2 regions of the Azotobacter armeniacus genome follow, and region 2 is predicted to be linked to the other one. Evidence: predicted binding sites of a transcription regulator. Region 2 holds the regulator's gene; the other holds the start of a gene.

What was found. The regulator FliA, encoded in region 2, starts transcription of late flagellar genes. The targets are predictions, from matches to a motif close to CTAAAGTTTNNNNNNNNNNNGCCGNTAA.
Positions count from the first base shown of each region.
Region 1: ACYVD0_RS18315 (methyl-accepting chemotaxis protein) is a predicted target of FliA. The motif match lies at 2,576-2,603, and genes of this name have one in related genera.

Region 1 is NZ_BAAGYK010000136.1:5,964-20,235, forward strand. Features, by position in the region: gene ACYVD0_RS18310 (ABC transporter ATP-binding protein) at 1-801, opposite strand, end outside; gene ACYVD0_RS18315 (methyl-accepting chemotaxis protein) at 956-2,536, opposite strand; gene ACYVD0_RS18320 (type 1 glutamine amidotransferase domain-containing protein) at 2,850-3,413, opposite strand; gene mutM (Fpg/Nei family DNA glycosylase) at 3,577-4,389, shown strand; gene ACYVD0_RS18330 (multidrug transporter) at 4,500-4,838, shown strand; gene ACYVD0_RS18335 (Na/Pi cotransporter family protein) at 4,969-6,798, shown strand; gene ACYVD0_RS18340 (DNA topoisomerase III) at 7,329-9,275, shown strand; gene ACYVD0_RS18345 (hypothetical protein) at 9,415-10,320, shown strand; gene ACYVD0_RS18350 ((Fe-S)-binding protein) at 10,492-11,847, opposite strand; gene ggt (gamma-glutamyltransferase) at 12,020-13,717, opposite strand; gene ACYVD0_RS18360 (4Fe-4S dicluster domain-containing protein) at 13,736-13,987, opposite strand; gene coaD (pantetheine-phosphate adenylyltransferase) at 14,089-14,272, opposite strand, start outside.
Region 2 is NZ_BAAGYK010000134.1:50,539-64,810, reverse strand. Features, by position in the region: gene ACYVD0_RS18065 (solute carrier family 23 protein) at 13-1,386, shown strand; gene ACYVD0_RS18060 (3-hydroxybutyryl-CoA dehydrogenase) at 1,485-2,345, shown strand; gene ACYVD0_RS18055 (acyl-CoA dehydrogenase family protein) at 2,417-4,195, shown strand; gene ACYVD0_RS18050 (HDOD domain-containing protein) at 4,255-5,091, opposite strand; gene ACYVD0_RS18045 (OmpA/MotB family protein) at 5,241-6,047, opposite strand; gene ACYVD0_RS18040 (motility protein A) at 6,044-6,865, opposite strand; gene ACYVD0_RS18035 (flagellin N-terminal helical domain-containing protein) at 7,244-8,755, shown strand; gene ACYVD0_RS18030 (hypothetical protein) at 9,111-9,350, shown strand; gene ACYVD0_RS18025 (flagellar protein FlaG) at 9,496-9,867, shown strand; gene ACYVD0_RS18020 (PilZ domain-containing protein) at 9,923-11,617, opposite strand; gene ACYVD0_RS18015 (RNA polymerase sigma factor FliA) at 11,705-12,400, opposite strand; gene ACYVD0_RS18010 (flagellar protein FlhE) at 12,581-12,985, opposite strand; gene ACYVD0_RS18005 (hypothetical protein) at 13,039-13,584, opposite strand; gene flhF (flagellar biosynthesis protein FlhF) at 13,584-14,272, opposite strand, start outside.

The DNA.
Region 1 (14,272 bases), on a different contig from region 2:
CGCCTGGTTGTCGTAGGTGTAGACAAGCTGGCCGCCATCGGCCGACAGCTCCAGGCGGTAGGTCTGCAGCGACTCCGGAATCCGCGCCAGCGGCTCGCTCAGGGTCAGCGTCAGCTGACGCTTGCCGAGCTTGGCCATCAGCGCGTTCTTTTCCTCCACCAGGATGATCTCGCCCTGGCGGATCACGCCGATGCGGTCGGCCATCTCCTGGGCCTCCTCGATGTAGTGGGTGGTCAGGATGATGGTGACGCCGCTCTCGCGCAGGCGCCGCACCATGTCCCACATGCCGCGGCGCAGCTCCACGTCCACGCCGGCGGTGGGTTCGTCGAGAAAGAGGATCTGCGGCTCGTGGGACAGCGCCTTGGCGATCATGACGCGCCGCTTCATGCCGCCCGACAGGGCCATGATGCGGCTGTCTTTCTTGTCCCACAGGGACAGATCGCGCAGCACCTTCTCGATGTAGGCGGGGTTGGCCGGCTTGCCGAACAGGCCGCGGCTGAAGGTGACGGTGCTCCACACGCTTTCGAAGGCGTCGGTGGACAGCTCCTGGGGCACCAGGCCGATCCTGGCGCGCGCCGCGCGGTAGTCGGTGACGATGTCGTGACCATCGGCCAGGACCCGGCCCTGGCTGGGGTTGACGATGCCGCAGATGATGCTGATCAGCGTGGTCTTGCCCGCGCCGTTGGGACCCAGCAGGGCGAAGATCTCGCCCCGGCGGATTTCCAGGTCCACGTTCCGCAGCGCGGTCAGACCCGAAGCATACGTCTTGGACAGGCCATGGATGGAAATGGCTGACTGCACACGAATCTCCCGATGATGGCGTGCATCAATTCTACCCAGCCCGGCCCTTTCGTCGCACGCCTTCGCGGCACGGCTCCCATGGCCGCCCGCCCTGGCCCGATCCGGCCGGTGGCCAAGGCGGTCCGTGTCGCGCAGGCGGCGGGGCAGGAGGCAGTCAGGCCATTGCCGGCGTGCCGTCGGCAGCGGTTTCGCGTGTCCTGAAGACAGCCACCCGCTGCTGCATCTGCGCCGCCTGCCCCTCCAGGGCGGCGGCGGCCGCGCGGGACTGCTCCACCAGGGCGGCGTTCTGCTGGGTGGTGCTGTCCAACTGGCCGATGGCGCCGTTGATCTGGCCGAAGCCGCTGCGCTGCTCGCGGGTGGCGGCGGAGATCTCCTCCATCAGGCTGGCCAGTTGGTGGATGGCGTCCACCGTCTCGCGGATGCTCTGCCCGCTGTATTCGGCCTGGCGGGCGCCCTCGCCGATCTTGTCGCCGATGGCCTCGATCAGGCTGCGGATCTCCTGGGCCGAGGTGGCGCTGCGGCTGGCCAGGTTGCGCACTTCCGTGGCCACCACAGCGAAGCCGCGGCCCTGTTCGCCGGCGCGGGCAGCCTCCACCGAGGCGTTGAGGGCGAGGATGTTGGTCTGGAAGGCGATCGAGTCGATGACCCCGATGATGTCGTTGATCTTCTGCGAGCTGTCGGCCAGCTCGCGCATTAGCAGGATGCTGCGCTCCACGTCCTGGCCGCCGCTCTGTGCCGTGTGCGCGGCGGTCGCGGCGAGCCGGTTGGCCTGCTCTGTGGCTTCGCTGGTCTGCTGTGCGGTGGCGCTGATCTGCTCCATGCTGGCTGCCGTCTGCTGCAGGGCGCTGGCCTGTTCCTCGGTGCGCGCGGCGAGCTCCTGGCTGCCGTGGAAAACTTCCCGGGCGCGGCTGTAGACGCTTTCGCTACCGCTATGCAGGGAGCCGACCAGGTCGGACAGCTTGCGATTGGTTTCGTCCATGGCATTCAGCAACTGGCCGGTCTCGTCGTGGGCGTGGCCGGCGAGATCCTGGGTCAGGTCGCCCTCGGCCACCCGGCGGGTCGCCGCCAGCGCCCGCTGCAGGGGGCCGGTGATGCTGCGGGTGATGTACAGGGCCATCAGCACGGCGATCAGCAGGGCCAGGGCGGCGAAGCCGAGCAGGCCGACGAGGGCGTTGCGTAGCTGCGCGGCGACCTGCTCCCTGGCCTGGGTCATGTGCTCGGTGGCCTTGCGGTCGATGGCCGCGCCGCCTTCGTCCAGGTGGTAAACCTCGTCCTTGTACTGGCCCATGGCGCTGTTGGCTGCGGCCGTATCGGCGAACTCGCCCGCCCCGATGCGCTGGTGGATCGCATTGAGGCCGCTGGCATAGCCATTCAGCGCCGCGGCGGACGCCTCGTACAGGCTGGACAATTCCGCATCGGGGGCCTGCGTCCTGCCGACTTGCAGGGTGTCCTGCAGCTTCTGCAGGGTCGCGTCCCAGCGGGCCTTGTAGGACTGCACCTTTTCCGCATCGCGCAGGTTGATGAAGATGTCCTTCTCGAAGCGTCGCTCCTCCAGAGCCAGCAGGCGCACCTGGGCGGCGTTCTGCGCCAGCTTGGCGTTGCGGTCGAGAGCCTCGGCCGACTCCTGCAACGCACTCATGCCGTACAGGGCGACAGCGGTGGCTGAAGCAAGGAGCAGAACGAGCGTGCCAAAGGCGATGCCCAGGCGGGCACCAATGGAGCGGCGGGATAGCATGGGGATGGGCCTCCTGGCATAGGGTAAAAGTCCCCCCTTAGATCGGCGGCTATCGCCCAGGCTTGAGAGGTGGCCGGCAAATCGCCCTGCGTCTGTCGAGTCTGCTTGCTCGAGGTCGAAATCAGCTGTGCGGGATCGTACTCCATCCTGGATGGCCAAGAGGGCCTTGGATGTCACGCAGGCGATGCCGAAAAAGAAAGAAGGGGGAATTGGAAAGGGCTTGCTGGACGTCACCCGGCTGCAAGCAGAGCCCTGAAAGGGTTCCCACGCGCCTGCATGGGAACCCAGGGAGTGCGCCGATGGGCGCGGATGGTCAGGCGGCCGATACGCTTGCAGCGGCTCCGCCCAGCGTTTCGATCAGGGCCTTGCTGAAGGCCGGGATGTCATCGGGTTTGCGGCTGGTGATCAGGTGGCCGTCGATCACCACCTTCTGATCCACCCAGTTGGCGCCGGCGTTCTGCAGGTCGTCCCGGAGCGACGGCCAACTGGTCAGGGTCTTGCCTTTGACCAGGTCGGCGGAAATCAGCAGCCAGCCGCCGTGACAGATCGCGGCGATGGGTTTGTTGGCGCGTGCCGCATTGCGCACCAGTTCCTGGGCCATCTCGTTCATGCGGATGTTGTCCCCGTTGACCACACCGCCGGGCAGCACCAGCGCGTCGCAGTCCTCGATGTGCAGGGTGTCGAAGGTGCGGTCGACCGGGAAGTGGTCGGCGGGCGTGGTGTGGTTCCAGCCGGTCACCCGGCCCGACTTCGCCGAGGCGATCAGAGTGCGAGCACCGGCCTTTTCGAGAGCCTCCTTGGGTCCGGTGAGCTCGACCTGCTCGAAACCGTCGGTTACCAGGAAAGCCACGCGTTTGCCTTTCAGGGGTTGCGTCATCGGGGTACCTCCGGAGCGGTGAGTGAGGCGCCTGTGGGCGCGGAGTTCACAAGAAATCCGACCATTCCTGCTGGCAAAGTTCTTCCTCTTGTCGCCGGACGGGATTTCCGGGCCGTTGCCTTCCTGCTATGGTCGGTGCCCGCTTTTTTCGCCCTTTGCCGCCATGCCCGAACTCCCTGAAGTCGAAACCACCCGCCGCGGGATCGCGCCGCATCTCGTCGGCCAGCGTGTCGAGCGGGTCGTCGTCCGTGAGCGCCGGCTGCGCTGGCCGATCCCCGAGGATCTCGACGTGCGCCTGTCCGGCCAGCGCATCGAGGCTGTGGAACGCCGCGCCAAGTACCTGCTGATCCGCGCCGAGGCGGGCACTCTGATCGGTCATCTGGGCATGTCCGGCAGCCTGCGTCTGGTCGAGGCCGGGCTGCCGGCGGAAAAGCACGAGCATGTCGACATCCTGCTGGAGTCCGGGCTGGCGCTGCGCTACACCGACCCGCGGCGCTTCGGCGCGCTGCTGTGGAGTACCGATCCACTGGAGCACGAGCTGCTGCGCAAGCTCGGCCCGGAGCCGCTGGGCGCGGCCTTCGACGGCGAGCGCCTGTATCGGCTGTCGCGCGGGCGCGCGATGGCGGTCAAGCCGTTCATCATGGACAACGCGGTGGTGGTCGGGGTGGGCAACATCTACGCCAGCGAGGCGCTGTTCGCCGCCGGCATCGACCCGCGCCGCGCCGCCGGCTCGATCTCGCGGGCGCGCTACGACAGGCTGGCCGGGGAGATCCGGCGCATCCTCGCCCAGGCCATCGAGTGCGGCGGCACCACCCTGCGCGACTTCGTCGGTGGTGATGGCAAGCCCGGCTACTTCCAGCAGGCACTGTTCGTCTACGGGCGCGGTGGCGAGTTCTGCAAGGTCTGTGGCAGCACCCTCGGCGAGGTGCGTCTCGGCCAGCGCGCCAGCGTCTACTGCGGGCGCTGTCAGCGCTGAAGGGGCGCTAGGCCCCCGATCTTCATCGATTGATGCCCGTCACGCCGGCCATATCGGGGGCGCTGCTATAGTCGCGGCTCTGCCAAAAAACACCGATGAAGGACCGCCGCATGTCTCCGCTTCGCCTGCTCGCCCTTGTCCTGGTGCTGATCACTGGCCTTTTGACCCCGCCGGCGCACGGCGAAGCCGAGCAATCCAATGTCAGTGGCGATCCCGTCTATTCCGTCGAGGCGCCGCCGGCTTATGCAATGATGGGTGACCTGCTGATCGCCCGGCCTCTGCTGATCGCCGGCACCATCATCGGTACGGCGGCCTTCGTGGTCAGCCTGCCGTTCACCGCGCTGGGGGGGAACGTGAAGGAGGCCGGTCAAGCGCTGGTCGTCGATCCGGGCCGGGAGGCGTTCGTTCGTTGCCTCGGCTGCAGCACCAGCGGCTATCGCCAGGACTGATCCGGGCCATCCCCCGTTCCCAGCTGCGCGCCAGCGCTCCGAGGCTTCCCGTCACTCTGCCGGCGGCGTAGGCTTTGCCCCCCCTTGCCCGCGGGGCGAGGTGCTGTCCGGCAACAGGAAGTCCTGGTCCTTGAAGCGCTATTCCAAATTCCTTCTCGCCTTTCTGGTCGGCCTCGGCCTGGCCTACTCCTTCTGGTTCAGCCCCGGGTGGCTGCAGTTGTGCGCGGGGCTCGCGCTCTTTTTGTTCGGCATGCAGTGTCTGGAAGAGGGACTCAAGCAACTCGCCGGGGGCCGGCTGGAGGCGCTGCTCGGGCGCAGCACGGCCACGCCGTTCAAGGGCTTCCTGTTCGGCCTCGCCGGCACCTTCCTGCTGCAGTCCAGCAGTCTGGTGTCCTTGCTCACCGTTGCCTTCATCGGCAGCGGGCTGATTTCCCTGGCCGGCGGCCTGGCCATCGTCTTCGGCACCAATCTGGGCACCACCAGCGGCATCTGGCTGCTGGCCCTGGCTGGGCAGAACATCAGTCTCGCTCCGCTGGCCCTGCCGCTACTGGTGTTCGGCGTGCTGATCGGCTTCAACGGGCCGAAGAGCCGGGCGGCCGGGCGCATCCTGCTGAGCATCGGTTTCCTGTTCCTCGGCATCGACCAGATCAAGATGGGGTTCTCCGGTTTCGGCGAGGCGCTGGACATGGGCGGCCGACAGGTCGACGGGCTGCTCGGGTCGCTGTTGTTCGTGCTGCTCGGCCTGGCGGTCACCGTGGTCCTGCAATCCAGCCACGCAGCCCTGATGCTGACCCTCACGGCCCTGGCCGGCGGCCAGCTCGAGCTGGGACAGGGGCTGGCCATCGCCATCGGCTCCAACATCGGCACCACGATCAGTACCGCGATTGCCGCCATCCTCGGTGGCGACCGTGGCGGGCAGCGCTTGGCACTGGCCCATGTGCTGTTCAACGGCGTCACCGCGCTGGTGGCGCTGGCCCTGCTGACGCCCCTGACTGGGCTGGTGCAGTGGCTGGCGACACCGCTGGGGCTGGCGGACAACCGGCTGATCCAGCTGGCGCTGTTCCATACCCTGTTCAATGTTCTCGGCGTGCTGCTGTTCTGGCCCTGGCAGAGGCAGCTGGTCGGCCTGCTGGCACGCTGGCTGCCGGAGCGGCGCGAGCCGCAGGTGCTGATCACCGAGCTGGAGTCCGGCGCGGCCGAGCTGCCGCGGACCCGGGCCCGCTATCTCAGCGATAGCTTGCTGGAGTCGGCCGACGCCGCCGCCAGCGCGGTGCTGCAGGAGCTGCAGCACCTCGGCCGCCTGAGCCTGGAAGTGATTTGCCACGCGCTCTACCTGCCGGTGGAGCAGTTGGCCAGCGACCGGCCTGACGAGGCACTGCTGCGCTCGCATCCGGACCTCCACCATCTGGATGCCGAGGCGCTCTATCAGCGGCACATCAAGGGCGTCTACGGCGACCTGCTGAGCTTCATGGGTCGCGTGGAGGTGCCGCGGGACGAGGCCCGCCAGCAGTTCTGGATCGCCTGCCAACTGGCCGCGCTGCAGCTGGTGGACGCGGTGAAGGATGCCAAGCACCTGCAGAAGAACCTCGGCCACTACCTGCGCGGCGAGGACTCGGCGATCCGCGAGGCCTACGTCGACCTGCGCCGGCACCTGCTGGCAGTACTGCGCGAGGTGCGCGAACTGGGCCGCCTGGAGGTGCCGGACGAGGCTTGGCACGAGCGCCTGCAGTTGCTTGACGAGCGGGCGGCAGACTTCGACGCGCAGTTTCGCGCCCGGCTGTTCGACGCCGCGCGCCGTCGCGAACTGAACGGCCTGCAGACCGGCTCGTTGATGAACGACCTGGGCTACACCAGCCGTATCGTCCAGAGCCTGCGCAACGTGCTGCAACTCGGCGACGGCCAGTCCCGCCCGCTGCGTCGGTTGGCGGGCGAGGACGAGCCGTTGATTCGGTTGAAGTGAGGGGGCGGGGCTGGAGTGAGTCGTTGCGCCAACTGCGACGACATGCGGGCGCGCAGTAGGGGCGGAGTCGGTGGGAGTTCTGGGAAGTTTGATGGGCTTGAACGTGTGCTGTGAGTGATGGGCCGGAATCGGCCGATTCTGTTGAAAAAGTCGGTTTTTTCTCGCTGGATCAGATATAGATAAGAAAATCTATACTAAAAATCATTTAAAATCAGTGGATTACAGTTCTAATAGATCAAGTTTCCCCTTCTGAAAATCAGCTTGAAGGGAGTTTTTCAACAGAATCGGCCAAAAGCAGACATCCACCCAACTACAAGGCTATCGACGCGCCCTTATATAGGAACGTATGAATAAACGTTTGGCCGTTGTGTTGCCATCCTCCGGTTCTCCGGTTTCTTCCATGACTGCTACGCATGAAGGCCGGACCGGGCTCGGCAACCTTTGTCTGTGTATCCATACAGGTAAAAGGTTGCCTAAGCGCCCGTTTCTGCCCATGCTGTGCGCCATCGCGACAATCAATGATGGCGACCATGCGGCTCTTCCTGTGTGAAAAACCTTCCCAGGCCAAGGACATTGCCAGAATGCTCCAGGCCACCCGGCGGGGCGACGGTTGCTGGCTGGGCGCGAACGTGACGGTGACCTGGTGCATCGGTCACCTGCTGGAAACCGCGCCGCCGGACGCCTACGACGCCCGCTACAAGCGGTGGGATCTGAAGGATCTGCCCATCGTTCCCGAACGCTGGAAGATGCTGGTCAAGCCCAAGACCGCCAGCCAGTTCAAGGTCGTCAAGCGCCTGCTCGGTGAAGCTCGTGAGCTGGTCATCGCCACCGACGCCGACCGCGAGGGTGAGATGATCGCCCGCGAGCTGGTGGAGCACTGCCGGTATCGCGGACCGATCCAGCGGCTCTGGCTGTCAGCCCTGGACGATGCGTCGATCCGCAAGGCACTGGCGGCGCTCAAGCCGGGCGCCGAGACGTTCAGCCTCTATCATTCGGCGCTGGGCCGCTCCCGCGCCGACTGGCTGATCGGCATGAACATGAGCCGGCTGTTCACCCTGCTGGGGCGACAGTCCGGCTACCAGGGCGTACTGCCGGTGGGCCGCGTGCAGACGCCGACCCTGCGCCTGGTGGTGGACCGCGACCGCAGCATCGCCGACTTCGTGCCGGTGCCGTACTGGGCCATCGAGGTGCGGCTGCTCGCTGACGGCACGCCCTTCACCGCCCAGTGGCGCGCGCCGGAGGACGCTTGCGACGAGCAGGGTCGCTGCCTTAAGCAGGCACTGGCGCAGGAGGCGGCGGACGCCATGCGCCGCGCCGCTAGCGCGCGGCTGGTCAAACTGCAGACCGAGCGCATGCGCGAAGTGCCGCCGCTGCCGTTCGACCTGGGCACCCTGCAGGAAGTCTGCTCGAAGAAGCTCGGCCTCGGCGCCCAGGAAACCCTGGATATCGCCCAGGCGCTCTATGAGACCCACAAGGTCATCACCTATCCGCGCAGCGATTGCGGCTACCTGCCGCTGAGCCAGCACGGCGAGGCGCCGGCGATACTGGCTGCCCTGGGGCGTGCCGATCCTGGCCTGGCCGAGCTGCTGCAACATGTGCAGCCGCAGCGCCGCTCGCGGGCCTGGAACGACGCCAAGGTCAGCGCCCACCACGGCATCATCCCCACCGCCGCCGCGCTGGACCCGAACCGCCTGGCGGGCAAGCAGAAGGCCGTCTACACCCTGATCCGTGCGCGCTATCTGGCGCAGTTCCTGCCGAACCACGAGTACGACCGCACCCAGGCGGACTTCGACTGCGCCGGACAGGCATTGCGTGCGGTGGGCAAGCGGATCGTCGAGCCCGGCTGGCGGCGTGCGCTCCCGGAAGCTTTGACACCGGGCAAGGGTCGCGAAGCGCCGCCACCGCAACCCCTGCCGGCCCTGAGCGAGGGACAGGATTGTGCCGTGGCGGAGGTGACGCTCAAGGATCTCTGGACCCAGCCGCCCAAGCCCTTCACCGAGGGCGATCTGATCAAGGCGATGAAGAACGTCGCCAAACTAGTGGACGATCCCCGCCTCAAGCAGAAGCTCAAGGACACTACCGGCATCGGCACCGAGGCGACCCGCGCCGGGATCATCCAGGGCTTGCTGGACCGCGGCTATCTGAGCAAGCAGGGCAAGGCACTGGCGGCCACCCCGGCAGCCTTCAGCCTGATCGACGCCGTTCCCCGGGCCATCGCCGATCCCGGCACCACGGCCATCTGGGAACAGGCGCTGGACATGGTGCAGAGCGGGGAGATGAGCCTGGAGGAATTCGTGGCCAAGCAGTCGGCCTGGATGAGCAAGCTGGTGGAGCGTTGCGCCGGCCTGCGCCTGACCATCAGCGGACCGGCGGGTCCGGCCGGTGGAGGCACTGCGCCCTGGAAGAAGAAGCGCAAGGCGGGCACGCCCGGGGCCGCGACCGGCAAGCGAGGCAAAAGGCCGGTCGTTTCGGGTTGATCGGGACGATGGGCGGCCGTTTCGCATGGCCGCCAGGCGATCCCCTTGTCTATAGTTTGCCAATGGGCAAGCACACTCCCCTCCGGCTTTCTCGCCGCTACAGGCCGCCTTCCCGGGCGCAATCCGACCAATCAGGCCCATGAGTCTCATGAAAAAACAACAGGTTGCGGTCATCGGCCTGGGAAATCTGGGGCGCAAATGTACCGAAGCGCTGCTGGCCGATCCGACCCTGGCGCTGGCCGGAGTCGTGCGGCGCAGCCCCAACCCGGTTGCTGGGCTGGATGGTGTACCTGTCGTCGACCATATCAGCGAGCTGGGAGAAGTCGATGCCGCGCTGCTCTGCGTACCCCCGGATGCGATCCTCGGGGCGGCGCAGGAGCTTCTGCAAAGACGTATCCCGCTAGTGGAGTGCGCGCGCCTGCACGGCGAAGCCTTTCTCGCGCACAAGTCGGAAATGCACCGGGTTGCGCGCCTTCGCAAGGTAGCCGCCGTTGTGGGCGCGGGCTGTGATCCGGGCATCCTCTCCCTGTTCCGCAGCCATTTCGCCTTGCTGATCCCCCACGGGCATACCAAGAGCAGCCTGCATACCGGAACCAGCCTGCACCACACGTTGGCAGCGGAGGGGATCAAGGGCGTCAGGAAGGCGCTGGCGACGGAGCTGAAAACCCAGGAACGCACAGTCCAGCGCTATGTTTACGTCGAACTGGAACCCGGGGCCGATACGGCCGCAGTGGAGCACGCCATCAGCCATGACCCGCTCTATCTGGCTGAGGAAACCTTGGTGTTCCCGGTGGACAGCATTGCCACGCTGGAGGAAACGAATCGTGGCGTGTTGCTGGAGCGCCATGCGGCAGCGGGCGACGCCAGCCATGCCTCCTTATTGCTGGAAGCACGCTTCAACGAGACGGAACTCGCCGCGCGAATGATGTTGGCCGCAGCGCGGGCGCTGCCCTTTCTGCAAGCCGGCGCCCATTCCTTGCTCGATCTTCCACCCCGTGTGCTCTGGAGTGAGCAAAACACTGCCGGTGAAAAAGAGTGGATGTGAGTCGCCCTTGGTTTCGTAGACACATCCGACTGTCCGGTTTGGGGCCTGGCCGTGTGAAAACTACTGCGCATCGGCGAACTTGAGGGACGCGACCTCTGCGCTGCGCTGGGGTCGCGTCGGACCCGGCCCACGACCATCGTGGCCCGGGTCCGGCAGAGAAGACAGCCGGCCTCAGTTGGCCTTTTCCACCAGCGCATCCCTGAGCAGTTCGGCCAGATGCCGTGGCCGCTGGTCGCCGTGGGCGCGCATCTGGTGGCGGCAGGAGAAACCGTTGGCCACCACCCGCGCCTCGGGCTTTTCCCGCAGGGCCGGCAGCAGGGCCTGTTCGGCCATACTGGACGACATCTCGGCATGTTCCTCTTCGATGCCGAAGGTGCCGGCCATGCCGCAACAGCCGGCCTCGATCAGGTTGAACTCGTGGTCGGGGATCAGCTTGAGGACCCGGCGCATGGATTTCATGGCGCCCACCGCCTTCTGGTGGCAATGGCCGTGCACCAGGGTTTCCGTTCCGGCCAGGGCCTTGAGCGGCAGGTCGAGGCGCTTGGCGGTGGATTCCCGGGCGAGGAACTCCTCGAACAGCAGGCAGTGCTTGGCCACCTGCTCCACCGCCTCGCCCAGCTCCAGTGCCTGGGCGTCGTCGCGCAGGCCCAGCACGCAGGAGGCCTCCAGGCCGACGATGGTCCGCCCGGCCTGCACGTGGGGCAGCAGCGCCTGGACCAGGCGGCGGGCCTCGGTCCGCGCCTCGTCGACCATGCCCTGGGCCAGGTAGGTGCGGCCGCAGCACAGGGGCCGCGCCGGTTCGCCGCCTTCGGCTTCCGGCTCGGCGATCAGCACCCGGTAGCCGCCGGCCTGCAGCACGGCGAGCGCCGCCTCGGCGATGCCCGGCTCGAAGTGGCGGGTGAAGGTGTCGACCAGCAGCACCACCTCGGGCAGGCCCGCGGCGGGCGCACTGTCGGCCGGCGTGGCGGCGAACGGCTGTGGCGCCGGTTCCGGCAGGGCGCGGCCGGCGGCCAGGCCGAACAGGCGCTCGGACAGCCGCGCCAGCAGCGGGCTGGCGTTGCGCCAGCGCACCAGGGGTTTCAGCCAGGGCGCGCGGTGCAGCCAGCGCGGGGTGTGGCCGAACAGCCGGCTGCGCCAGCTCAGGCCCTGGCGGGCGGCGCGCTGGGCCAGGTATTCGGCCTTGATCAGCGGCATGTCGACGTTGGCCTCGCACTCGCGCTTGCAGCCCTTGCAGGCCACGCAGAGGTCCATGGCCTCGGCCAGGGCGGGATCGGCCAGCGCCTGTTCGGCCAGGTCGCTGTTCAGCGCCGCCTTGAGCAGGCGCACCCGGCCGCCGGTGGAGAGGTGTTCGTTGCCGCTGACGCGAAAGCTCGGGCACATCACCTGCTTGCCGTCGGCCTCGCACTGGCGGCTGTTGATGCACACCGCCACCGCCTTGGCGAAGTCGCCGCCGTGCCTGGGAATGTCGGCATAGGCATCGCCCATGCCGGCGTCCTTGTAGGCGGACCAGTCGAGGAAGGTTTTCATCGGGCGTGCCCCTCCCGGCAAGTGGCGGGGAGGGGGAGGCGAAGGAACGAGCAGGAGCGGCGAATGATCATGGTTCGGGCGGCTACGGGCTGGATACGGATGGTTGCCATGCTAAGCAAGTGCCGGTGCGGATGCCAGTACGGGCGTGCCGCAGCGGCCGGGCGGAGGCGGTTCAGTGCGGGGCGAGAAGGTAGTCCGGACGGCCCAGCCCCCGCGGGTCGCTGGCCGCCTCGACCTCGCCGCTGCGCTTGTCCCAGCGCAGCACCTGCTGGTTGCCGTAGGGCTCGCGCACTTTCAGGGTGTGGCCGCGGGCCTGCAGTTCGGCGATTTCCGCGGCGTCGAAGACATCCGGCTCGTGCTCGATGACATCCGGCCGGTACTGGTGGTGGTAGCGCGGCACCGCCGGCCAGCGCTGGATCGGCTGGCCGTCGAAGTATTCCAGCACCGCCAGCAGCACCATGCCGGGGATGCGGCTGCCGCCGGGGGTGCCGAAGGCGGCGAACTCGCTGGGGCTGTCGAGGAAGGTGGGGCTCATGCTGGACAGCGGGCGCTTGCCGGCGGCGACGGCGTTGGCCGAGCTGGCGGCGAGGCCGTAGGCGTTGGCGCCCTGCAGGTCGGCGGCGAAGTCGTCCATCTCGTCGTTGAGCAGCACCCCGGTGCCCGGCACGCTGAAGGCGGCGCCGAACGGCAGGTTGATCGACAGGGTGGCGGCTACCGCGTTGCCCTCATCGTCCAGTACGGCGAAATGGGTGGTGTGCTCGCCTTCGCGCCAGGCCGGCGCCGGCGGCAGGCTGGCGCTGGGGGTGGCCCGCTGCGGGTCGATGGAGGCGGCCTGTTCGCGCAGGTAGGCAGGGGCGAGCAGCCGTGCGACGGGGTTGGCGACGAAGTCCGGGTCGCCGAGCAGGCCGCGGTCACGGAAGGCGCGGCGCAGCGCCTCCACCACGTAATGGCTGCGCTGCACGCGGTCGGCCGCCTGCCAGGGCAGGTGTTCCAGCATGCCGAGGCTCTGCGCCAGGGCGATGCCGCCGGCCGAGGGCGGTGGCGCGCTGATCAGTTCGCGCCCTTCGTTCAGAGAAAAGCGCAGCGGCTCGCGCTCGGCCACTTGATAGCGCGCCAGATCCTCTTGGCTCCAGATGCCGCCGGCGGCCCGGACCCCGGCGACCAGCCGCTCGGCGGTGACGCCGGCATAGAAGCCATCGTGCCCCTGTTCGGCGAGGCGCTGCAGGCTTTCGGCCAGCTCCGGCTGGCGCAGCCGCCGGCCCTCGGCGGGGATCTCGCCATCGTCGAGGAACAGCCGGGCGCTCTCCGGGTCGTCACGCAGGGCGCTCAGGCGGAAGTGCGCGCGCTGCCGGTAGACACGGTCGATGGGGAAGCCGTTGCGTGCCTGGCGGATCGCCGGCGCCAGGCTGTCCGCCAGGGGCAGGCGACCGTGCCGTGTGGCCAGTTCGACCAGCGCTGCCGGCAGGCCGGGAATCGCCGCGGCCAGGGCGCCGTCGCGCGACAGATGGGGCTGTGCGCGGCCGTCGCTCACGTAGAGCTCGGCATGGGCGGCGAGGGGCGCGCGTTCGCGGGCGTCGAGAAAGCGGTAGCGGGCCGGCGCCTCGCCCTGGCTGGTTCTCAGCAGGAAGAAGCCGCCGCCGCCGAGGCCGGAGCCGTAGGGCTCGACCACCGCCAGGCTGGCGGCGATCGTCACGGCAGCATCGAAGGCGTTGCCGCCGGCCTCGAGAATTTCCCGCCCGGCGGCGCCGGCCAGCGGATGGGGTGTGGCGAGGGCGGCGCGGCCGGGAGTCTGCGCCTGGAGCGCCGTGGCGAAGGCCAGCAGCGCCAGGCCGGCGAGGAGCCGGCGGAACTGGCGCGAAAAGGCAGGCATTCCGTCGCCGCCCACCGATCAGGCCTTGTCGGTGATGATCAGGTACTTCTGCATCAGTTCTTCGCGGCTCTCGACGTGGCTCTCGTCATGCGGGATGCAGTCTACCGGGCAGACCTGCTGGCATTGGGGTTCGTCGTAGTGGCCGACGCATTCGGTGCACAGGTTGGGGTCGATCACGTAGATCTCTTCCCCCTGAGAAATTGCGCCGTTCGGGCACTCGGGTTCGCAGACGTCGCAGTTGATGCAATCGTCAGTGATCTTCAGGGACATGCAAGGCTCCTGCCGCGGGCGGGGCCGCGGCACTGGGACAACGACAGGGGGCGAATTGTGCCGCATCGGCGCCCGCAGTGCACGTCCCGCCGGGCAGCCCGTCAGGTACGGAAGCGCTCGCGCAGGGCGACGGCCACTGCGGGATGCACGAACTGTTCGATGTTGCCGCCCAGCGCGGCGATTTCCCGGACCAGGGTGGAGGAGATGTAGGAGTACTTTTCCGAGGGAGTGAGGAACAGGCTTTCCACCTCCGGTGCCAGCTGGCGGTTCATGTTGGCCAGCTGG
Region 2 (14,272 bases):
ACGGAGAGCCCCATGCAAGCACTCAATCGCAAAGACGGTGACGAACAGCCCTACTGGCCGGCCGGCCCCTTCAAGGTCCGCCTGCCCTTCGTGCACTACCGCTGGGAAACTGCGGAAATGCTCCAGGGGCTGATCATGTTCGTGGTCAATTTGGCCATGATCCCGCTGCTGGAGAAATACCTCGGCCTGCCCTACGAAGTGGCCCTGGCCTATGTGGTGATCTGCGGCATCGGCTTCATGCTGCCGGCCCTGCTCGGCGTGCCGCTGGTACCGGGCTGGATCACGCCCGGCATTCCGGTGGTGATCCTCTTCCTCAGCGACTACCAGCCAGGTCCGGAGGCCATCCAGGCCCTGTTCGCCCTGCAGTTCCTGGTGTTCCTGATCTTCCTCCTGCTCGGCGTGACGCGCCTTGGCAGCGTGATGGTGCGTCTGGTGCCTAACTCCATGAAGGGCGGCATCATCATCGGCGCCGGCATCGCCGCGCTGATGGGGGAGATTTCCAGCGGCGGACGCCTGGCCAATACCCCGATCTCCCTGGTGCTGGGCAGCCTGATCTGCCTGTATCTGATGTTCTCGGTATCGTTCAAGGGGCTCACCGAGCGTGTGCCGCTGGCACGCAAGATCGTCAACTACGGAATGGTGCCGGGCATGCTGATTGCCATCTTCATCGGCATCGCCGTCGGTGAATACAAGATGCCGGAGATCCGCTGGGGCATCACCCAGCCGGCCTTCGACCAGCTCTGGAACTACCTGCCGTTCGGCATCGGCTTCCCGGACGCGAGGATCTTCCTCTATGCAATCCCCACGGCAGTGATCGCCTACATCATCGCCTTCGGCGACATCATCGTCGGCCAGTCGCTGATGCAGCGTGCCGACGAACTGCGCACCGACGAGAAGATCGACTACAACGTTGACCGCATCCATCTGGTCACCGCCGTGCGCAACGCCCTGCACGCCTTCTTCGCGCCCTACCCCGGCCTGGCCGGACCGCTGTGGACCGCAGCTGCGGCGACCATGGCCGAGCGCTACAAGTACGGCCGCAAGGCGATGGACTCCATCTACAGCGGCGCCGGCACCTTCTGGATCACCGGTTTCATCGCCCTGTTCATCCTGCCGCTAGTGAGCTTCTTCCAGCCGGTGCTGCCGATCGCCCTGTCGCTGACCCTGGTACTCACCGGCTACATCTGCCTGATGCTCGGCTTCGAGCAACTGAGCAACAACACCGAGCGCGGCATCGCCGGCACCATGGGCGTTGTCCTGGCGGTCTATGGCGCGGGCTGGGGCCTGGCCACCGGCGCCGTGCTGTACATTCTGGTCGAGCGCACCCATCTGCTCCGGTTCGCCTCGACCAAGAGCGAGATCGGCGCCACTCCTAAAGCTGACTGAGCCGCTATATTCCTGTCGTCCATGCCTCTACCCCGGCCAGGCGCGGACGACAGGAATCACGTGAACATGTCTAACGGAAGCTGAACATGAGTAATCACATGAAGAACACGAGCGAAGCGCGCATTGCAGTCATCGGCGCCGGCACCATGGGCAACGGCATCGCCCAGGTCTGCGCGCTGGCCGGCCGGCAGGTCACCCTCGTGGACATCTCCGATAGCGCTCTGGAGCGCGGTCTGGCCACCCTGTCCGGCAATCTGGAGCGGCAGGTGAAGAAGGGCCTGATCAGCGAAGCGGACAGGCAGGCCGCCTTGGCCCGTGTTCATCCGCAGAGCAGCTACGACGCCCTTGCCGGGAGCGGACTGGTCATCGAGGCGGCCACCGAGAGTCTCGACCTGAAGCGGCAGATCCTCGCCCTGATCGAGGATGTAACGGAACCCGACGCGCTCATTGCCAGCAACACCTCATCGTTGTCGATCAGCCAGTTGGCCAGCGCCCTGAGCAACCCCGAACGTTTCATCGGCCTGCACTTCTTCAATCCGGTGCCGGTCATGACTCTGGTCGAGGTCATCCGCGGCCTGCAGACCTCCGCGGCCACCCATGCCAGAGCACTGGAGTTCGCCGAGTACATCGGCAAGACTGCCATCTCGGTGCGCAACAGTCCGGGCTTTGTGGTCAACCGCATCCTCTGTCCGATGATCAACGAGGCGATCTTCGTTCTTCAGGAAGGGCTGGCCAGCGCCCAGGACATCGATACCGGCATGCAGCTCGGCTGCAACCACCCCATCGGTCCCCTGGCACTGGCCGACCTGATCGGCCTGGATACGCTGCTGGCGATTCTCGAAACCTTCCACCGCGATTTCGGCGATCCCAAGTACCGCCCGGCCACCCTGCTCAAGGAAATGGTCGCGGCCGGCTATCTGGGCCGCAAGAGCGGCCGCGGCTTCCACATCCACGCCTGAGCCACAGCCCCGATACTGGCCGCCCGGACCATACCGGGCGACCGCTCCATGATAAGAAAACGAGGTCCGTCATGCCCGAATACCACGCCCCCCTGCGCGACATGCGCTTTGTTCTGCATGAGGTCTTTGCCGCCGACAAGCTCTGGGCACGTCTGCCCACGCTGGTCGAGACGGTGGATGCCGAGACCGCCGACGCCATCCTCGAGGAGGCGGCCAAGGTCACCGGCGAACTGCTCTCCCCGCTCAACCGCAGCGGCGACGAGGAAGGCGCACACTGGGACAACGGTGTCGTCAGCACCCCGGCCGGCTTCCGCGAAGCCTACGCCACCTACATCGAGGGCGGCTGGGTCGGCCTGGCCGGCAACCCCGCCTACGGCGGCCTGGGCATGCCGAAGATGCTCGCCGTGCAGTTCGAGGAAATGCTCTATTCCGCCAACACCAGCTTCACCCTGTACTCGGCGCTGACCTCCGGCTGCTGCCTGGCACTGGACGCCCACGCCAGCGAGGAACTCAAGCAGCGCTACCTGCCGCGCCTGTACAGCGGCGAATGGGCCGGCACCATGTGCCTGACCGAAGCCCATGCCGGCTCCGACCTCGGCCTGCTGCGCACCCGCGCCGAACCGCAGGCTGACGGCAGCTACGCGATCAGCGGCAGCAAGATCTTCATCACCGGCGGCGAACAGGACCTGACGGCGAACATCGTCCATCTGGTACTGGCCCGCCTGCCCGATGCGCCAGCCGGCTCGAGAGGCATCTCGCTGCTCCTGGTGCCCAAGTTCCTGGTCGCCCCGGATGGCGCCCTCGGCGCACGCAACGCCCTGTCCTGCGGCTCGCTGGAACACAAGATGGGCATCAAGGCCTCAGCCACCTGCGTGATGAACTTCGACGGAGCTATCGGCTATCTGATAGGCGAACCCCACAAGGGCCTCGCTGCCATGTTCACCATGATGAACTACGAGCGCCTGTCCATCGGCATTCAGGGCATCGGCTGCGCCGAGGCTTCCTACCAGAACGCCGTGGCCTATGCCCGAGAGCGCCTGCAGGGCCGCGCCCCGGGTGGCGCCCAGATACCGCAGAAGAGCGCCGATCCCCTCATCGCCCATCCCGACGTGCGCCGCATGCTGCTGACCATGAAGACGCTGACCGAAGGCGGACGAGCCTTCTCCACCTACGTCGCCCAGCAGCTGGACCTGGCCAAGCATGCCGAAGACACCGACGAACGCCGTCGTGCCGAAGCGCTGGTAGCGCTGCTCACCCCCATCGCCAAGGCCTTTTTCACCGATACCGGACTGGAAAGCTGCATCCACGGCCAGCAGGTGTTCGGCGGGCACGGCTATATCCGCGAGTGGGGTCAGGAGCAGCTGGTGCGTGACGTGCGCATCGCGCAGATCTACGAGGGCACCAACGGCATCCAGGCCCTCGACCTGCTGGGCCGCAAGATCGTGGCCAACAACGGCGCCGCGCTGCGACTGTTCGCCGGGGAGATTCGTGCCTTCGTCGACGCGCCGGCCGCTTCCCGGCCGTTCGCCAGCCAGCTGCTGGCCGCCCTGAAGTGCCTGGAGAGCGTCAGCGCCTGGCTGCTTGACCAGGCCGGCAAGGATCCGGCACTGGTCAATGCCGTGGCGGTGGACTACCTGAACCTGTTCGGCTACGTCGCCTACGCCTACATGTGGGCACGCATGGCCGCCGTGGCCCAGGCCAGTCGCGCCAACGACGAAGCCTTCTACGGTGCCAAGCTGTCCACCGCGCAGTTCTACTTCAGCAAACTGCTGCCGCGCATCCACTCCCTGGATGCCGTCATCCGCGCCGGCAGCACTCCACTCATGGAACTGGCCGACGAACGTTTCTGAACGCCCTCGGCAGCCGGCGAGGCCTTGTGCCGAGCCGGCCGGCCGTTGGGCAGCGGACCTTACTGCAGCATGCTCATCGCCGCGTCCATCGAAGCGCTCAGGTCTTCATCGGCCTGCACGTCCAGAGTGGGATCTAGACCAAGCTTGGCGAATGCTGCAATCCCCCTCCAATCAAGCCGCGTGAAGGGATGCTCGGTGCCGACATGGCTCAACAGCTCCGCCACCTGGACCACATCCACGTAATCCACCTGCGCCGACACCCGGGCGAAGTTCAGATATTCGCCGGGAACGCCGGCAATGGGGGCAGGAAACTCCCAGCTGCGCAGAATCCTGTCGCCGAGACTCGGATGGGTCTGCTCGATGATCTGATCGAGGACCCCCGGATCGGCCAGCAGCTCCTCATGGGTTTCCGCATAGGTGAGGATCGGCAGGAGGCCGATCCGGCTCACCAGACCGGCCAGCGTCGCCTGATCGGGCACCAGTCGGGTGTAATGGCGGCAGAGCATGTAACAGATGCCGGCAACCTCGCAGCTCTTCCTCCATACCTTGCGCATCTTGCGGTCTACCACAGGGGAGGTCGCCTGGAACATCTGCTCCATGGCCAGGCCGGTGGCCAGGGTGCAGGTATAGTTGATGCCCAGACGGCCAATGGCCGTCTGCAAGTCGGTGATCTCTCCGTTGGCACGCATCAGTGGACTGTTCGCCACCTTGATGAGCCGTGCACTCAGTGCAGCATCGTGTCCGATCACTCGCGCCAGGGCGCCGATGCTGACCTCCGGATCACGCGCCGCCTCACGCACCTCCAAAGCCGCTTCGGGCAAGGTAGGCAATATCAGCTCATCGTTATCGATGGCCTGGGTCAATTCCTGCTGTACCTTCTCGGCAAGCTTGCTCATCTCGCTCCTTTCCGCTCTGTTTCATCGAAGCCGAACCAAGACGCCCGGTTATATCGGCAAGCGCCTGACCGGCTAGGGATTCTGCCACCTGCAAGAGAAAGGAACCCATTGACAAATCACGGAATTGACAACATCTGGAAGTTGTTTTCCTATGGTTTGAAGGTTTCCAGGATCAGCTCCACCCGCCGGTTGCCGGCGCGCCCTTCGACCGTGGCGTTGTCGGCCAACGGCCGGGTATCGGCATACCCCACCGCGCGCATCCGCTGCGGCGCCACCCCGTTGGCCTCCAAGTAGCGCACCACGCTGCCGGCACGCGCTCCGGACAGCTCCCAGTTCGACGGAAAGCGCGAGCTGCGGATCGGCAGCGAATCGGTATGCCCCGCCACCACGATCATGTGCGGGCTGCTGTCAAGCACGGGCACCAGCTGCTGCAGTACCCGCAACCCCTCCAGGCTCAGGTCGGCCTGTGCGGAGCCGAAGAGGATCTCGCTGCTGATGCGGAAACTCACCGTGCCTTCCGTGACCACCACTTCGATATCCTCGCCCAGACGATCCAGGGGCAATCCTTTCAGGGAGTCGTCGGACGCCGGCAGTGCGGGTCTGTCCCACAGTATCTGTCCATCCTCTTTGAGCAGACCGCTTCCAGCCGGCAAGACACCTTCTCTCAGCGAACCCATGGCCTGCTGGCGCTCGACAACGCCCTTGCCGGCGAAAGTCAGCATCACGACCAGCAACACCAGCAGCAGGGTCATCACGTCCAGATAGGTCAGCAACCAGCTATCGGCCTCCCCCTCGGACTGCGGCTCGGCAGCCACGGCGGCTGCCTGACGTCTGCCCCAACGCGCTGCCTGGCGCGCCTGCGCCAGCTCCAGTTCCAGCGTCCGCTGGCGCTCCAGCAGTGCCTGCCTGACAGCGCTGGCGGAATTCACGGCGGAAGTCTCCGGCGACTGGCTCATGGCCTGGCGCTCCCCTCATCCTCCTCGAGACTGCGCGACGGCGCCCCTTCGTCGCGGATCTCGTCCCGGTATTGGGCGATGAACGAATTCAGCGTCTCGCGCATCATTCCTGGACTGCGCTTGTTGCACATCATGGAGATGCCCTGCAGCACCATGTTCATCAGCACCACCCGCTGCTCGGTACGCCGCTCCAGCTTCACCGCCACCGGCTTGAACACCAGGTTGGCCAGCAGCACACCATAGAAGGTCGTCATCAGCGCCACCGCCATCTGTCGACCGACTGCCGTCATGTCGCCATCACCGAGCACGAACATCAGGTTGACCAGGCCGACCAGCGTGCCGAGCATGCCGAACGCCGGCGCGTAACCGGCCATCACCCGGAACAGCTGCGCCTCGGCATGTTCCTTGGCGCGTAGCCGGGAAATCCGCCACTGCAGCAGCTCGATGATGTCCTCCTCGGGGGTCATGTCGATCACCAGCTGCACGCCGGTGCGCAGGAAGGGATTGTTCACCTGCGCCACCTCCCGCTCCACGGCACGCAGGTCGCCCCCCATCCACAGCCGCGAGATCTTCACCAGCTCCTCGATGTCGTCCTGGGTATACAGCCGCTCGTTGCGCATCACCGTGCCGATCAGACTGAACACCCGCAGCACCTCGCCCAGCGGATAGCTGATGAAGGTCGCCGCGAAGGTACCCACCAGGACGATGCCCAGACTCGGCAGGTCGACGAACAGCAACGGATCTTCGGCAGAAAAGACCACCACCACCGCCAGCAGAAGAAAGCCGGCGAGCATGCCGATGAGCGTGGAGGGATTCATGAAGGACTCCGGGAATGCGACAGGCTAGATTGAATACCTGTCGGCCACAGAGCGGTCTTTCGAATACGGCGCGCTACGGGGCGATGCTCTGCGCTTCGAAGCCCACTGGCCGCGCATTTCCCTGGCGAAGTCGACACCGATCATGGCGAAGCAGGTACGTACGCCACAGACCCCCTGAGCAATGTCCGGACGAAGCGACCGCCCTCCGACAGGAACAGGACAAAGCACCGCGTCAAAAAATTCTCGCCCTCCCCTAAAGCTCCCGCCCTGCCCGCCGATAGTCGGGATAACGGCCAACGGCGCCGTTGTCGCCAGCCGCGAAGCCACCGCGCAGCGCAGCTCGCCTCTGGCGCTCAACCTTTGGAGAAGGAACGCAACATGTCCGTCATCAATACCAACATCACCTCGATGATCGCCCAGAAGAACCTGGGTGCATCGCAAAGCGCTCTGACCACCGCCATGGAGCGCCTGTCTTCCGGCATGCGCATCAACAGCGCGAAGGACGATGCTGCCGGTCAGGCCATCGCCAATCGCATGAGCTCGCAGATCACTGGTCTGTCCCAAGCCCAGCGCAACGCCAACGACGGCATCTCCGTCGCCCAGACAGCCGAAGGCGCGCTGAACCAGGTCAACGACAACCTGCAACGCATCCGCGAGCTGAGCGTACAGGCAGCCAACGACACCAACTCCCCCGAAGACCGTGCCTCCATCCAGGCTGAAATCAACCAGCGCCTGGAGGAGATCGACCGCATCTCCCAGGAAACCAACTTCAACGGCACCAAAGTGCTGAATGCCGAGCAGACCCTGAATATCCAGGTCGGCGCCAACGATGGCGAAAGCATCAGCATCAACCTAAAGGAAATCAACAAGACCACTCTGGGTCTGGCCTCCTTCGATGTTACCAATACCCTCAACACCGAGGATCTGGCAGCTACTGCGACGACCGAACTGGCTCCGTCTTCGCGCAATCTGGAAGACTTCAGCTTCACCGACACTGCAGGTGCTGCTACCTGGGCCGTCTATGTTGACGACGCGAACCCGGATCAACTGTATGTTTCCTCCGATGGCGGCGCCACCGTTGCTGCAGCCACCTATAACACGACAACCAATGCCCTGGAGTTCGACTCCAGCACCGCAGCAGCCCCCGGCGGCACCGTAAGCGCCGCTGCTGGCCAAGAAGTCCATGTCGGTGACGGCGTGGTCATGCAGGCCGACGATATCACTGGTCGCAGCGATGACAATGTTGCAGCCCAGCCGACCCTGCATCTGACGTCCAACGGCAACTATCACATCAAGCTCGGCGCTGACACCTATGTCGCTGCAACCGTTGATTTCGCTGCCGGCACTGTAAGCTATGACTCTTCCGCTGCTCCAGATGGCACACTCGATGCCGATGTAGGCACTGCGCTTGACCAGATCAGCAACCCCGACCCGGCAATCACCATCGATACCTCCGGCCTGAACACCAGCCTGGTCGGCGACAGCGCTCAAGTCTTCGCCATGGAAGACGGCAGCGGCTATGTGGTCAAGGGTGCCGACGCCGACGGCAACGACGTTTACTACGAAGCCGAAGTCGACACCGCTACCGGTGCAGTGACCCTCGGCGACCAACTGACCGCCGACCCCCTGGCAGCACTGGACAACGCACTGAAAGAAGTCGACACCCTGCGTTCCGACCTTGGTGCCATCCAGAACCGTTTCGACTCGGCCATCACCAACCTGAAGACCAACGAAACCAACCTGTCCGCCGCCCGTTCGCGCATCGAAGATGCCGACTACGCGGTGGAAGTGGCCAATATGACCAAGGCGCAGATCCTGCAACAGGCCGGCACCTCGGTTCTGGCCCAGGCCAACCAGATCCCGCAGAGCGTGCTGTCGCTGCTGGGTTAATTGGCATAGCCACGAAAAAAGGGCCGACGAAAGTCGGCCTTTTTTCGTGGCTATCGAATCTGACCGGCCCAAATCCACATATGAATCAGGGAAGAGGACATGGAGCATTTCCCCGAGGCAATCCAAATTAAATTATTCAGTCAATACGGAAGACGTTTGCTCCGCTTTTCGGAGGCCATCGAGTGTGTCAATGGCCATATTTACCAGAGCAATCCCGCCCACGAGAATCAAAGAGTCCGGCAGGCCTTGGAGTGTTTTTACAATTAGCTTTGCCAAGCATTCAGGGTAACCAGCAGAATATTTTACGTAGCCTGTAATAGCAAAAACCATCTAAAAGGAGACCTTTATACAGAAGATGGCTATTCAATCACAGCATCTCGTCACCACTCAGAAACCTCGCGCCATGACCCTGATTTCTACATTCTTTCTGAAAAAATTTTCCTGGGGAATAGAAATCTGGCCTGCCCATGTCCCCATGAAAAAACCCATCAGAAAAGCACAGCCTTGTAGGGCGGGTGAAACCCGCCGGACATTGCGCACGAGCCGAATTCTCATGGCGAAGAAATTCCTTGCAGAGGGCCGCGCTCATGGATAAGGCGGGTTTCACCCGCCCTACACACTTGCCGAAAATCTGACCGCCAGCCCGGCTGGCAGCATCCAGATCCGGCAGTCGTCTCAAGATTTAATTCCCCCATCCGATAAAGGGTTATGGATCTGTCCGTCTGCCAAGGAGAACACTCATGAGCTCGCCCCTGAACGATGCCGGTGCCCTTTCCAGCTCGCCCCTGGCCAACCTGACCCCGCGCCAGCGCCTGGAAAACGCCCTGGATGAGTTGCCGCCGGCCGCCGGCAGTGCCGCAGCCCAGGCCGCGGGCGCCCAGCCGGCGCTGATCGCCCGCGAGGAGCTGGTCGAGCCAGTACAGCGCATCAACGAGGTACTGAGCAGTTACGGGGTGGAATTCCACCTGAAGGAGCCCGGACCGCGGGTGGTCGCCGAGATCGTCGACCGCGAGAGCGGCGAAGTGATCCGGCAGATTCCCAGTGAGGAAGTGCTGCGGGTCGCCGAAAGTCTCGAACAGTTGCGCGGGATTCTGCTGCGGGAACAGGCTTGAGCGGCGCATTCGCGCCTCCCGCCACGACGCCCTGCCGGCCTCGACCGAAACCCTCTCAGCCGCTCGCCTCCGGCAGGACGATGCCCTCGATGGGCCCCAAAGCAGCCAGTTCGCTGCCCGAAACCGACGCGCTGAGGGTCGCGCCGCGCAGGGTGGCCTGGTCGGTGAGACGGACCTGGACGATGGCGCCCTTGCGGTCGAGGCGCTCGACCCAGCCCAGGTCGCCCCCGGCGAAACGCACCAGGGAACCGATAGGAATCAGCCCGAAACGCTGGATGTACTCCTGGCACCAGCGCCGGTCGAGCTGGTTCTCGCGGCCGATCAGCTGGCGGTAGACACCGCTGATCGCCTGCTCTGTACGGTCCGGGCGGGCGCGCCCCATGGCGTCGATCACGTCGACCACGGCGGCGATCCGTGCCAGCTCGCCGAGCTGCCCGGCCTCGAGGCCGCGCGGGTAGCCGCTGCCGTCAAGGCGCTCGTTGATCTCCTCGACCACGCTCCGGATCACCGCCTCGGCCAGCCACTTGCAGTGCACCAGCCGCGCGCGCAGCAGCTCCACGTGCCGGACGAAAGCCTCCCGCTGCTCGTCGTCGAAGGAGTCGCTACGCACCAGTGACGACGGCAGCAGCCCCTTGCCCAGATCGTGAACCAGAGCGCAGGCGCAGATGCTCTTGAGCAGATCGGACGGCAGACCACGACTGCGGGCCAGGTCGGCGAGGCGCACGGCCACGGCAATGCAGTGCTGGATCAGCGGCGGATCCTCCACCAGGCAATGCACGGCGAACAGCACGGCCTCTCGGTCCTCGTCCAGCAGTCCGAGCAGAAAGTCACTGTGCCAGGAGAGCTGGACAGGGTCGATCTCGCTACCCTGCTGCAATTGCACCAGGAGACCGTTGAGGTATAGCGCCAGCCGGGCCAGGCGTCGGGCCATGGGCGTGGCGTAGTCCAGCCCGTGAGGACGCGAGGCGCCCGCCGCCGGCTCCGCCGCGCGCGGCACGAACAGCTGCGAGGGCATGCGCGAGGGGTCGCCGCCGACGACACTGCGGGTGCTTTCCCGCTCGATCTCCCGCACATAGAAGTAGAGCCGCCGCTCTTCCTCGGCAGCGAGGTCGACGAAGGCACAGCCGAAGCGGACTGCCTGCCAGTCGTCGTTAAGCTGACGATGACGAATCTGCCCGCGCAGGTCGAGCTGCTGACCATTGGGAAAGCGCAGGCAAAGCCGTTCGACATGCTGCCCGGCCTGTAACTCGGAAGCGGCGCTGGCCGGCAGCTCGATCCGGCAGCCGCCCAGCGACAGATCCAGCAGCCGTCCCAGGATCGGCCGGTCGTCCGCAGTCATCCGCACCTCGGCCTTCACCGAAATACGGGCGCTCAGCTCGGCGCGGAAGGTGCCGCGCCGATGGAGAACCTCCAGCCACTCGGGCCAGGCGCTGGTCAACTGGATGCGGCCCGGGACGCTCAGCCGCTGCCAGCCGCCCAGCGGGGCACTGCGCAGCAGGGTTCCGGCCACCCGCCCGGCGAGCCGGCACGCCTGCCCGGCCTCCAGCTGGGAAGCCACGACCGGCACCGCGGTCAGATCCAGAGTCAGCCGCTCCCCGACGAGAGCCTCCATCAACACCACGGGCAAGGACGGATGGTCCGGCGAGAAGCCAATCAGCCGGGCACCGCCGCGCTCGCAGAGCTGCTCGAGCAGTTCCCGACATGTGTCTGAATTATCGATGCGTGCATAGGCATCGCTGGCCTGAGCCATTTTCATCCTCCGTTCGACGCCGCTCCTCTGGCGGTGTCATGTCCTTCACGCAAACCACGGCTGGCCGGCCACTCCAGAAGCTAAAGGCTAGCCAGCCAGGCCGTTGCGCAGACGGGCCACCGCCTGGCTGTGCAGCTGGCAGACGCGGGACTCGCTGACGCCCAGCACGGCGCCGATCTCCTTGAGATTGAGATCCTCTTGGTAATACAGGCCGAGCACCAGCTTCTCCCGCTCGGGCAGCGCCTCGATGGCCTTGACCAGCCGCTCCATGTCGCGCCCCTCGGCCAGCTCGGCGAAAGGCGAGGCGTAGTGCCCGACGCTCATGGCATCGACCTCGTCCTCGCCCAGCTCGTCGATGGCCACCAGTTGGCTGCCGTTGCTGTCCAGCAGCAGTTGCCGATAGTCGGCCAGCTCGAGCCCCATGGCCGCGGCGATCTCGCGCTCTTCGGCGGGCCGGCCGAGGCGCTGCTCGAGCCGGCGCAGGGTATCGTCCAGAAGGCGCGCATTGCGCCGTACGCTGCGCGGCACCCAGTCGCGGCTGCGCAGCTCGTCGAGCATGGCACCACGGATGCGCAGGCTGGCGAAGGTGGCGAAAGTGGCCCCCTGGCTGGCGTCGTAACGCGGGAGGGCATCGAGCAGACCGATGGTGCCGGCCTGGATCAGGTCGTCCAGCTCGACACTGGCCGGCAGCCTGGTCTGCAGGTTCAAGGCCTGCCGGCGCACCAGCGGCAGGTACTGCTCAAGCAGGTCGCGCTGTCTGATTTTGCCCTGTGCCGTATACATTCCACTGACCTGGAGCATGACGAAAAACGGCCTGTCCTGTCCGGCGCTGCCGGGGCCGATCCTGGCCGGACGGAGGCTCTCCGGTCGGCATTCTCGCCTTGGGGAAGCGCCCGGAAAGCGTCGAACAGTCGCCGGGGAAACGGGCTATTCCGGGCTTTGGGAAATAGCGGCATAGTCAGCCTAGCGGTATTCGGCGATCAGCTCGATTTCCCGCACCGGCTGCGGTTCGGCGCGGGGCGCCAGGCGAAAGCGGAACTGCAGTGGCTGCCCGGCGTCCAGCCCGGCCAGGGCGGTGCTGCGCCCCCGGCCAGCGGACAGCTCGATGCAGCGCTCCGGGTGGCAGAGCCAGGCCCGGACCGGCGCACCGGCCGCAAGCGCGAAGCGCCAGCGCACCCCGGCCAGGCGTTGCCCCTGGGCAAGCGCCGGCGGCTGCAGGGCATCGGATGCGCTTTCCCGGCCGGGCAGCGCCAGGCGCAGGCTGGCAATCCGCGCCTGCCAGCTGCCCGGTGCGGCCTCTGCATCCAGCGCGAAAGCCGGCAGGGCCAGCAACAGGATGCCCAGAAATCCGCCCGAAATAATTGGCATGAATGCCCTTGCGCCGCTGCCGGCAGGACCGGCCTCCGCTTCGATGCCCTGGCTCATCCCTCATGCCCTTTCGGTCGCTCGGCCAGCAGCAACAGCTCGATCTCGAGGAAAGCGCTCGCGGCCTGGCGCAGGTTGTCGAGCAGCCCAGCGTGCGAGGCGAACCCAGGGTGCAGGACCAGCAGCCGGGCCGGCCCGCCGCCCTCGCGCAACCAGCGCAGGCACAGGTAGGCGCGGCGGAAGCTGTCCGGATCGCCTTCGACCCAGAGGGCCCAGCGCGGCTGCTGGCAGGCCAGGGTATGCAGGTGCGGGCTGTCCTCTTCCAGGGCGACCAGCTGCCAGCGGGCCGGATCGCCGACCCAGGCATGGCCATGGGCCTGCCAGCGTTGCAGGGTCTGGCGCACCCGCTCCAGACGCTGGCGCTGCGAGCCGGGCGGCAGGCCGACCACCATCAGGGTCGGGCGCGGCTCCTCGGGGGTGCCGGACGACAGCGCGGCGACGGGCACCTCCCCGGCGTCCCCCCCATGCTGCTCCGCCCAGCTCCGCAGCCCCGCGGCCTGATCGAGCAGGCCGAACCCGTCCTGATCCTCCGGAGCGGCCATCAGTGAACGCGCTCGCCGCCGAGCTGGCGGAAGGCATCGCCAGCCATCAGAAGATGCAGCAGGGCATCGAGCTGCTGACCGGAACCGCGCAGACGCCGCCCGCTACCCAGACCGGCCAGCCGGGCACGCAGGTCCATCGCCCAGTTCTCCGCGGACTGGTCCAGACGACTGGCACTGGCGGCCAAGGCGGCGGCGAGGAACAGCCGCAGCTCCGCCTGCAGCGCTCCCAGGGCCTCGCCGAGGGCCTGCCAGGCACGCAGGGTCAGCGCCGGCAAGTCATCGCAGGCCAATTGCAGACGCAGCCCCTCCGCCTGCCCGGCGAGCGCCTGGCGGCCCGGCTCCGGCGACCAGGCCAGCCAGTGGCGCTGGCCGAGCGGCTGGCCGCTGTCGCCATCGCGCAGGGTGCCGAACCAGGCCTCTACCGGCCAGAGCATCGGTTCCCCCGAACGGTTGCCGGCGACGCGCAGGCGGACCGGCAGATGCCGCAGCTCCAGCCACCGCGGTCGACCACGGTGGCTCAGCTGCAGACTCTCGTGGGGGGCGGCGATGTCGGCCAGCCGGGCCAGGCTGTGGCGTTCGCCCTGGAAGTCGACCCGGTTGCCGGCTCTGGCCCCACCTACCCAGGGACTACACAGCTGCGCCAGACAGTGCAGAAGCCCGCCCTCCGGGCTGGCCGGCAGAAGATGGC